2 regions of the Microbacterium sp. 4R-513 genome follow, and region 1 is predicted to be linked to the other one. Evidence: predicted binding sites of a transcription regulator. Region 1 holds the regulator's gene; the other holds the start of a gene.

Region 1 (5,452 bases):
CGGTGCCATCGCCCGGCAGCTGGCCGAGGCATCCGTCGCCCTCGCCGATCGGCAGAGCGCCCCGGGAGTTCGCGACGGCGCGGTGCGCACCCGCGCGGCGACGCTCACCGCCGATGCCCGCGACCGCGCAGACTACGACGCCCGTCTCGCGGCCCAGGAGGCGGCGCTCGGACTCCCCGTGCTGCCGACGACGACGATCGGCTCGTTCCCGCAGACGGCCGACATCCGACGCCTGCGCGGACAGCACGACCGCGGCGAGATCACGACGGCGGAGTACGAGCAGCTCCTGCGGCTCGAGATCACGGCCGTCATCGGGCTTCAGGAGGAGCTGGGCCTCGACGTCCTCGTGCACGGCGAGGCCGAGCGCAACGACATGGTGCAGTACTTCGCCGAGAACCTCGACGGCTTCGCGGTGACCCGCAACGGCTGGGTGCAGTCGTACGGCTCGCGGGCGACGCGTCCGTCGATCCTGTGGGGTGACGTCTCGCGGCCGGCGCCCATCACGGTGCGCTGGGCTGAGTTCGCCCAGTCGCTCACCGAGCGCCCGGTCAAGGGCATGCTCACGGGTCCGGTGACGATCCTCGCGTGGTCCTTCGTGCGCGACGATCAGCCGCTCGCCGAGACGGCCGACCAGGTCGCCCTGGCGCTGCGCGACGAGATCGCCGACCTCGAGGCGGCGGGCATCGGCATCGTGCAGGTGGATGAGCCGGCGCTGCGCGAGCTGCTGCCGCTCAAGGCAGCTGACCAGCCCGCCTACCTCGACTGGTCGGTGGGCTCGTTCCGCCTGGCGACCGCGGGCGCGGCGACGGCGACGCAGGTGCACACGCACCTCTGCTACTCGGAGTTCGCCGTCGTCATCGATGCCATCGCGGCCCTCGACGCGGACGTCACGTCGATCGAGGCGGCGCGCAGCCGGGGCGAGGTCATCACCGACATCGCAGAGTCGGGCTTCTCGCACGGCGTCGGGCCCGGGGTCTACGACATCCACTCCCCGCGCGTGCCGTCGGTGAGCGAGGTCGCCGACCTCCTGCGCCGCGCCGTCGACGAGCTGCCGTTGCGCCAGGTGTGGGTGAACCCGGACTGCGGCCTCAAGACGCGCGCCTACCCCGAGACCGTCGCCTCGCTCCAGAACGTCGTGGAGGCGACGCGCCTCGTGCGCGAGGGGATCGAAGTCACCGTGTAGGGCGCGGCTTCTTCGCGGTCACCGATGCCTCGGCCCCGCCCCCTTCGGAGGGTGGGGCCGACGCCGTTCCCGGCAGTGTCGACGTGCCGGCGGTCTGCGCGACGAGCTCCTCGTCCGAGACGCCGTCGGCGGACCCGGCGTCGCTCCACGCCTGAAGGGCGGCGGCGGATGCCTCGGCATCGGCGGCGGCTGCTTCCGCGTCCGCCGCGGCGGCCTCGGCGTCGGCCAGGGTCTCGTCGATCGTCGGGGCGGCGAGCTCGTCGGGGCGCTTCTGCAGGAGCTCGAGGATCCAGGCGACGGCGAAGGCGACGATGAGCACCAGGAAGACGTCACCGGCCGACAGCGGTCGCAGGGCGTAGAGCCAGATCACGGCGAGAACGGCGATCACGACGCGGACGGGAACGCGGTAGCGCGCGAGCCAGAGGCCGAACGCGCCGGTGTTCAGGCCCATGCCGGCGAAGGAACGGCGCGCCGAGGAGTTCAGGCCGCCCACGAACTGGCGCGAGCGGACGGCGGGCGTCGAGCCGCCCATCACCCACCCGAGCACCGCGATGAACACGCCCAGGAGGGCGACGATGACAGCGGTCTGCTGCATCGAGCCGATCATGTCGCCGTAGATGACGTCGAGGGCGGCGACCGACAGATCGAGCTGCACGGCGGTCTGGCCGATGACGGGGTAGCCGATGGCGAAGGCGAGTGCGAGCGCGCCACCGCCCACCGCGAAGCCGATGCCCGTGCCGACGACCGCGACGCTGCGCTTGCGCGCGATGAGGATGCCGAGGGCGAAGAGCGCCAGCGTGATGACCGGCAGCCACCAGCCGAGCGTCGACGCGAGGGCGTAGGTCGTGCGGATCGCGACGAGCGTGTCGCCCGTGCCGATGATGACGACCTTGTCGACGGCGGGGATGATCTGCGCGACGCCGATGCCCCGGTCGACCAGGTTCTCCTTGACGCGCTCGACGATGGCGCCGAGCTGGATGCCGACGCCGTCATCCGTCATGACGACGATGCCTCCGCCGTCCGATGTCGCGGCCGCTGTCAGTGCGCGGTGCGCGGCGCGGGTCGCGGTCGCCCACACGTCGGCGAACTGGTCCGACTGCACGACGCGGGTCACCGCCGTGTTGACGAGGTTCTCGAGGCCCTGCGCCGCGGGCGCCTGCAATGTCTGCAGCGCCTGCTCGGCGCGCGGCGGCAGGCCGAGCTGCGCGATGCCGTCGAAGACGTCGGATGTCAGCTGGGTGAAGTCCACCTGCGCGTTGACGGCATCCATCGTCTCGTCGATGAGCATGTTCTGCACGGCCGGGTCGTCGGCGAGCGGAGCGAGGGTGTTGACGAACTGCTCCTCGTCGACGAGCTCTGCTCGCGCCCACGCAGTGACGATCGAGACGGGGACGAGGATCGTGGCGATCACGATGAGGAGCGCGGAGACGAAGGCGCGCCAGCGACCGGGCCTCCGCGCGGGCGGCGCGGACGCCGTGGCCGGAGGGAGCGGGTCGACGGGAGTCGTGCGAAGCGAGTCGTTCTCGGAGCGCAGCCGCTCCACCTCCGCGCGCAGGTCGTCGATCTCGGATGTGGCCATCTTCCGCACCTCTCATCGAGACGGACCCCCGCCGCCTTGCCGCCATTGTGCCCGTGCGGTGCGTGCATTGACCACGGCAGCGCGGCTCTCCTCGCCCTCAGCGGGCGAGGGTGGACCGAAGGCCCACGATCGCCGCAGACGGCGCGTCCGGGCGACTGGGCCGGGACGGAAGCGGCTCAGACGGCGCGCAGGACCGCCACGACCTTGCCGAGGACGACGGCCTCGTCGCCGAGGATCGGCTCGAACGCCGAGTTGCGGGGGAGCAGCCAGGTGTGGCCGTCCCGCTGGCGGAACGCCTTCACGGTCGCCTCGCCGTCGAGCATGGCCGCGACGATGTCGCCGTTGTCGGCGGTCGCCTGCGAGCGCACGACGACCCAGTCGCCGTGGCAGATCGCGGCGTCGATCATCGACTCCCCGACGATCTTGAGCATGAAGAGGTCGCCCTTGCCGACGAGCTGGCGGGGGAGCGGGAAGATCTCCTCGATCTGCTGGTCCGCCGTGATCGGCACGCCGGCCGCAATGCGGCCGACGAGCGGCACGAGGGCGGCGTCGCCCACGGCGGGCGCGGTGTCGGCGGGGTTCTCGGCGGCGGCGCCCGGGAGGTCGATCAGCACCTCCATCGCGCGCGTCTTGCCCGCGTCGCGACGAAGGTAGCCGCTCAGCTCCAGCTGGTTGAGCTGGTGTGTGACGCTCGAGAGCGACTTGAGCCCCACGGCGTCGCCGATCTCGCGCATGCTCGGCGGGTAGCCGTGCCGGGCGATCGAGCGCTGGATGACCTCGAGGATCGCCAGCTGCTTGTCGCTCAGGCTCTTCCGTCGCCGGGTCTGAGGCCTGTCGCGGCCGCTCGCATCGCTCATCTCGCAGCTCCTGTCTCGCGCCGGGGAGGGCAGCGGTCTTCGAATGTCGGAGGCCCGTGGTGGGGTGTTTCTGTCGAAACCGTATCCGGTCGATGACGCGTTCGCGAGCAGCCAGCCCGCGTGTCGCGTTCGATGGTTGGAGCCGCCGAGACCTTCTTGACATCGGATTCTATCGAAGATAACTTCGGAACGCAGATTCGCATCCCGCCGCTCCCGGCCGAGTGGCGGATGCGAATCTCTTCTCCCAGGAGGACACAATGACCGCGATCAGCATCACGAGCCCCGCTCTGACGGCACCCGGCGCCGCGCCGACGCGCCTGCGCCTCACGGTGCGAGGTCGCCGCGTCCTCGCCCTCCTGGCCGCGCTGCCGGCGCTCGTCGCCCTCGCTGTCGCGGTCTTCCTCGGCGGTTCGTCGGCCCTCGCCGCCCGAGAGGGCGGCGCCCCGGCGGGCACCTTCGAGACGGTCACCGTCACAGCGGGCGACTCGCTGTGGTCGATCGCCCAGGAGGTCGCGCCGGGGGCAGACCCGCGCGACGTCGTCGACGCGATCGTCCGCCTCAACGCGCTCGACGGCGTGGCGGTGTCGTCCGGTCAGCGCCTGGCCATCCCGGCGGAGTACTCCGCCGGCTCCTGAGCCCGGTCCGACGCTCGCCTGCCGCCTACGATGGGAGGGGTGAGCAGCAGTCTCGACCAGCTTCCCCTCCGCGACGACCTGCGCGGCCTGACGCCCTACGGAGCGCCCCAGGCACCCCTTCCGGTGGCGCTCAACGTCAACGAGAACACGCATCCCGTTCCCCAGGAGGTGGCGGACGACATCCTGGATGCCGTCGCCCACGCCCTTCGCGACGTCAACCGGTACCCCGACCGCGAGTTCACCGATCTGCGCGACGGCTTCGCCGACTACCTCGGTCATGGGCTCACGCGCGAGCAGATCTGGGCGGCCAACGGCTCCAACGAGGTGCTGCAGCACGTGCTCCAGGCCTTCGCCGGTCCCGGCCGCACGGCCTTCGGGTTCGCCCCCACCTATTCCATGTACCCGCTCCTGACACGCGCGACCGGCGCGACGTGGATAGCCGGTGACCGTGGACACGACTTCGTCGTCGACGCCGAGAGCGCGGCATCCCAGGTCGCAGATGCCTCGCCGGACGTCGTGTTCCTGTGCGCGCCCAACAACCCGACCGGCACCCCGATGGGGCTCGACGTGATCGAGGCCGTCTACGAAGCGACCGACGGCGTCGTCATCGTCGATGAGGCGTACTTCGAGTTCGCGCCCCGCGATGAGCGCTCCGCCCTGACACTCCTCCCGGGGCGGGAGCGCCTCGTCGTCTCGCGGACCATGAGCAAGGCCTTCGCCTTCGCGGGCGCCCGCGTGGGGTACCTCGCCGCGGATCCGTCCTTCATCGACGCGCTCCGGCTCGTGCGGCTGCCGTATCACCTCAGCGCCCTCACGCAGGCGGCCGCGACGGCCGCGCTCCGGCACGCGCCGGTCATGCTGCGGATGGTCGACGAGATCGTGGCGCAGCGCGACCGGATGTCGGCGACGCTCGACGCCCTCGGCTACGAGCCGCACGAGTCCTGGACCAACTTCGTCCTCTTCGGCGGCGTGGACGACCCGGCGCGGACGTGGCAGGAGCTGTACGACCGCGGCATCCTCATCCGCGACGTCGGCATCCCGCACCACCTGCGGGTCACCGCCGGCACCGAGGCCGAGACGACCGCATTCCTCGACGCACTGGCCTCGATAGACTCGAACGCATGACCGCACGCACCGCGTCGCTCCGACGGGCGACGAGCGAGTCCAGCGTCGAGCTCGACCTCGATCTCGACGGCAC
Region 2 (5,452 bases), 1.0 Mb from region 1:
GGTCGGTCTCCGACCCTTGTGGCGCCCGCGTCGGATCAGAAGAGCATCGCCGGGCCGGACTGGCGGGCGGCGGCGGCCGCCCGGCCGCGCGAGGTCGTGACGAGCTGGGTGCGGGCGGCGAGCCCCGGCACCGGCCCGCGGCGCGGGGAGTCGTCTTCGGCCTGGCCGCCGAGCCCGTGCACGCGCAGCAGCGGCTGCACGCGTTTCGCGAGCCAGGACCGGTACGGCTTCGGCGCGTAGGTCGAGGCGCCGGGATACAGCCCCAGGTACGACGACACGAGCTCGGGGTGCTCGCGCTGGAGCCACTGCATGAACCACGGCTTGACGCCGGGTCGCAGGTGGAGCGCGCCGTACACGACCCGCGAGGCGCCCGCCTCTCTGATGCGTCGCAGCGCGTCGTCGAGGGCGGCCACCGAATCGGTGAGGTGGGGCATGATCGGCATGAGGAAGACGGTCACGCGGAAGCCGGTGTCCGTCGCCGCTCGCACCGTCTCGAGCCGCGCGGCCGTCGTCGGCGTGCCGGGTTCGACGAGCTTCTGCAGCGTCTCGTCGAAGACCGCGATCGACATGGCGATCGTGACGGGGACGGATGCCGCGGCATCCTGAAGCAGCGGAAGGTCGCGCCGCAGCAGCGAGCCCTTCGTGAGGATCGAGAACGGCGTTCCGGAGTCGGCCAGCGCCGAGACGATGCCCGGCATGAGCCGATAGCGCCCCTCGGCGCGCTGGTAAGGATCGGTGTTGGTGCCGAGCGCGACGGGCTCATGCGCCCACGTCCCGCGCGCGAGCTCTTTGCGAAGGACCTCGGCGACATTGATCTTCACGACGATCTGCGAGTCGAAGTCGTGGCCTGCGTCGAACTCCAGGTACTCGTGCGTGCCACGCGCGAAGCAGTACACGCAGGCATGGGAGCACCCGCGGTAGGGATTGACCGTCCAGTCGAACGGCATCGCCGAAGCGCCCGGAACGTGGTTGAGGGCGCTCTTCGCCATCACCTCGTGGAACGTCACCCCCGAGAACTCGGGGGTGGTCACGGACCGCACCAGGCCGTTCAGATGCTCGAGGCCGGGCAGGGCCGCGGCATCCGGAACACCCAGCTCCTGTCCCTGCCACCGCATGCCTTCAGTCGAACAGATATACGAAGAACTGTCAAGGCGGATAGAACAAAGAAGCGATGCACCGAGATGAGAATCATGCCACGAGGCGGGGCCTCCCAGGTCGACAGGGCACAATGGCGGGGTGACGACACCGGTCACACGCCGCGAAGCCCGCGCGGCCCAGCTGCTCACGGCCGTATCGGCGCCCGTGCGCCATGCCCGCGCGCGCCGGGCCGCCCGGATCCGAGGCGTCTTCGCCGCCGTCGCCGGGATCGCCCTCGTGGTCGGCGGTGCCGCCGCCGTGACGTCGGCGCTGACGGCATCCGGTCTCACGCCCGAGGCCCGGCTGCAGGCCGATCCGACGCCCTCCGCCACTCCCGTGCCGCTGCCCCAGCCGGTCGAGGCGCTTCCCGCTCCCTCGGTGGCGGCTGCTCCCGCGGTCGTCGATGTGTGCGGCATCCCGGCGTTCACCGCCGCCATCGCCGCGGGCGATGATGCAGCCGCGATCGCCGCCGCCGGCGGCGCGGACGCCTTCCGCACGGCCGTCGCCTCGGGGGCGGCGCCGTGCGTCTCGCTCTCCGATCCCGCGCGCGTCTGGGCGGTCGTGAACAAGACGCGTCCGTTCGACCCGGTCGACTACCGGCCCGCGTCGCTCACGGGCCCCGGCGTGCGCGAGATCTCGACGGGTGACCTGCGGGCGGATGCCGCGGCATCCCTGTCCGAGATGTTCGCCGCCGCAGCCGCGGCCGGTGCCGGCGAGCTGGCACTCGACAGCGGCTACCGCTCCTACCGGACGCAGCGCACCACGTATCAGCGCCTCGTCTCGGCGAAGGGGATCGGCGGCGCCGACATGGTGAGCGCGCGTCCCGGTTTCAGCGAGCACCAGTCGGGCCTCGCCGCCGACGTGACGGCGTGCGCGTCCGGATGCGTCGGCCTCGAGTCGTTCGCAGGCACACCGCAGCAGCAGTGGATCGCCGCGCACGCGTGGGAGTACGGATGGATCGTGCGGTACGAGGACGAGTGCACGGCCGTCACGGGCTATTCGCCGGAGCCGTGGCACCTGCGCTACATCGGCCGCGAGCTCGCGAGCGCCTACCACTCCGGCGGCTGGCGCACCCTCGAGGAGTTCCTGGGGCTTCCGCCCGCCCCCGACTACGCCGGCTGAGACGCGACGGACCCTCGCTCGGCGACGCGTGTGAGGCATCCCACAATCGCGGCACCGAGTCCCGCGGAACGTGAGATGCAATGTCACAGAGCGGGCCGCGATGTCGTCGTCGTGAAATAGAATCGGCCCGGCGACGCGGCCGCGTGTTCCCTGCTCGATCGAGCAGCTCGGCCGGCGCCCATCGGTGTGCGAAGGAAGGGGCGGGCTCATGGAGCGCGACATCTACGACGAGGACCACGAGGCGTTCCGCGACGTCGTCAAGGAGTTCTGCAAGCGCTACGTCACGAACGAGGCGCGCGAGCGGTGGGATGCCGAGGGCGAGGTCGACCGCGGAACGATCCGTGCGGCCGGCGAGGCCGGGATCATCGGACTCTCTGTTCCCGAGGAGTTCGGCGGGGCCGGGATGCTGCAGGACTACCGCTTCCGCGCGATCGTCAACGAAGAGGTGATCAAGGCCGGAGCCGGCTCGCTCGCGGGCGCCTTCGGCATCCAGGACGACCTCGCGGTGCCGTACCTCGTGCACATGGGCACGCAGGAGCAGAAGGAGAAGTGGCTCCCCGGCATGGCGACGGGTGAGATCGTCGGCGCGCTCGCGATGACCGAGCCCGGTGCGGGCAGCGACCTGCGCGGCATCAAGACGGCGGCCAAGCGCGCCGAAGGCGGCTACATCGTCAACGGCGCCAAGACCTTCATCTCGAGCGGCAAGACGGCCGACGTCCTCGTGACGTTCGTCAAGACGGGCGAGGGCAACCGTCCCGACGCCTTCAGCCTGCTGCTCATCGAGAACGGCATGGAGGGCTTCGACCACGGTAAGAAGCTCCACAAGATGGGCTTCCAGGGCCACGACACCGCAGAGCTCTCGTTCACCGACGTGTTCGTGCCGGAGGAGAACCTGATCAGCGGCAAAGAGGGGATGGGCTTCGTGCAGCTCATGATGAACCTCCCGCTCGAGCGTCTCTCGATCGCGGTCGCGGCGGCCGCCGCCGCACAGGCCGCCCTCGACTGGACCCTCGACTACACCAAGAGCCGCGAGGCGTTCGGCGAGCGGATCATCGACTTCCAGAACACACGCTTCAAGCTCGCGGATGTCGCCACCACCGTCGACGCCCTGTGGGCATACATCGATCGCGCGCTGCTGGCGTACAAGGACGGCAGACTGTCGGCCGAAGAGGCGGCGAAGATCAAGTTCTGGGCGACTGAGCGCGAGTGGGACGTCCTCGACACGTGCGTTCAGCTGCACGGCGGCTACGGCTACATCACGGAGTACCCGATCGCTCGGGCGTTCCTCGACGCGCGCGTCCACCGCATCTACGGCGGCACGAACGAGATCATGCGCGAGATCGTCGGCCGCCAGCTCGCCGGCAAGCGCTAGGACGGCGCGCCCGCGGGCGCTGGGTCGACCCGCAAGTGCTGGCTCGGCCCAGCCCGCAGGTGCTGAGCCGGCCCGGCGCGCCGGCGCGATGTCGGCGGCCGCGAAGCCTCAGCCCCGGACGTTACCGCCGCTGCAGGTCTGCTGAGCCGCCGTCGATCCGGTGATGGTCGGCGGGAGAGCCACCGCGTCGACGGGCGGCGCCGGCGTCTCGACGGGGGTCGCGCCGGGTGTCGGCTCAGCGGCCGGCGGGGTCGCGGCACCCGTCGGCGTCACGTCGACGACGCCCCCGCGCGCACCGACGTCGCCGGTGATGTCGAGGGGCTGATTGTCGCGCAGCGCGTTCCACAGGACTTCGGCCGACGAGTAGTCCGGACGAAGGCGGTTCTCGTCCGAGGGATCGGTGAAGGTCGGGTACTGCACGAACACGATCTCGTCGAACGGCACGTCCTTCACCGCGAGCGCGATCTGCACGAGGGTCAGCGGGTTGGCGAGCGATCGCGTCGGAGTGACGTTGTCGAGGGCGACCGCCGCGAGCTTGTAGAGCTGTGCGGGGTTGGAGAGCACGTCGTCGCTCACAAGCTTGTTGGCGAGCCGCGACATGTACTGCTGCTGGTTCGAGATGCGACCGAGATCGCTTCCGTCGCCCACGCCGTACCGCGTGCGCAGGAACTGCAGCGCGGTCACGCCCGAGACGGTGTGGGTGCCGGCGCTGAGATCCAGTCCCGTGTTCCGGTCGCGGATGCCGCGGGCCAGGCACACGTCGACGCCTCCCAGCGCGTCGGTCACCTTGATGACTCCGCCGAACGTCACGACGGCGCCGAACGGAATGTTGATGTCGCTCAGGTCGGAGATCGTCTTCATGACGCAGCCGAGGCCGCCGTACTGATACGTCGTGTTCAGCTGGTCGGTGCCGCCGCCGAACGTAGACCCGTCCTCGCGCGTGCATGACGGGATCGGCACGATGAGATCGCGCGGGAACGAGACGACGGTCACTCGGCGCGGGCTGTCGCCGATGTGCACGAGCAGATTGACGTCGTTGAGCCGGGTCGTGCTGTCGGGACCCTTGCAGCGGTCGCCGAACAGATACTTGAACTCCTCTTCGCACTCGTCGATGCCGGTGAGGAGCACGCTGACCCCGCCCTCGATGGCACCGATGTCAGGCGGAACGGCTTCCTGGTCCGGGATGTCGACGACATCGTCGGCGAAGCTCGCGGCCAGGTCGTACGTCGCATAGGCGGCGACGCCGCCGAGGCTCACGACCAGCACGGCGAGGCACACCCCGACGATCGCGAAGAACTGACCGAGCGGGCGCGGGGACGGCAGCCGCGCGTGTCGCGCGACCGTCCGTCGTCGTCTTGCCATCCCGCGCGTCCCCCGTGCCGTCAGGTTGCCGCGATTCTAGTGCGCCGCCGAGCCGGACCGCGGGATGCGGGGACGGCAGAGGTCACAGACCCCAGGGGTAGAGCAGCGCGAAGATCATCGCCGAGACGATGAGGAAGGCCGCGACGAAGACCGTGTCGCGCCGGCGCCACGGCACGAGATACCGCTCCGTGCGGTCCGGGTAGGCGCCGAAGGCGCGCGCATCCATCGCCAAGGCCACGCGCTCGGCGTGCCGTATGGCGCCCGCGAGGAGGGGGACGAGGTAGCCCCACCAGCGCGCGATCGCCGCGAACGGTCCCCGCCCGCCGTGTGCGCCGCGCACCCGGTGCGCCTGGCGGATGACGTCGAGCTCGTAGGCGAACCGCGGCACGAACCGGAACGCCGCGAGCGCCGTGTAGCCGATGCGATAAGGCACGCGCAGCTGCTGCACGAAAGAGCGCA

The links. The regulator LexA, encoded in region 1, represses DNA repair genes until DNA is damaged. The targets are predictions, from matches to a motif close to TCGAACANNTGTTCGA.
Region 2: G5T42_RS04505 (Rv2578c family radical SAM protein) is a predicted target of LexA. The motif match lies at 1,124-1,139, and genes of this name have one in related genera.

The regions. Positions count from the first base shown of each region.
Region 1 is NZ_CP049256.1:40,417-45,868, reverse strand. Features, by position in the region: gene metE (5-methyltetrahydropteroyltriglutamate--homocysteine S-methyltransferase) at 1-1,183, shown strand, start outside; gene G5T42_RS00210 (hypothetical protein) at 1,173-2,762, opposite strand; gene lexA (transcriptional repressor LexA) at 2,939-3,619, opposite strand; gene G5T42_RS00200 (LysM peptidoglycan-binding domain-containing protein) at 3,877-4,254, shown strand; gene G5T42_RS00195 (histidinol-phosphate transaminase) at 4,294-5,379, shown strand; gene hisB (imidazoleglycerol-phosphate dehydratase HisB) at 5,376-5,452, shown strand, end outside.
Region 2 is NZ_CP049256.1:1,054,802-1,060,253, reverse strand. Features, by position in the region: gene G5T42_RS04505 (Rv2578c family radical SAM protein) at 36-1,115, opposite strand; gene G5T42_RS04500 (M15 family metallopeptidase) at 1,237-2,259, shown strand; gene G5T42_RS04495 (acyl-CoA dehydrogenase family protein) at 2,468-3,631, shown strand; gene G5T42_RS04490 (LCP family protein) at 3,740-4,993, opposite strand; gene G5T42_RS04485 (energy-coupling factor transporter transmembrane component T) at 5,076-5,452, opposite strand, start outside.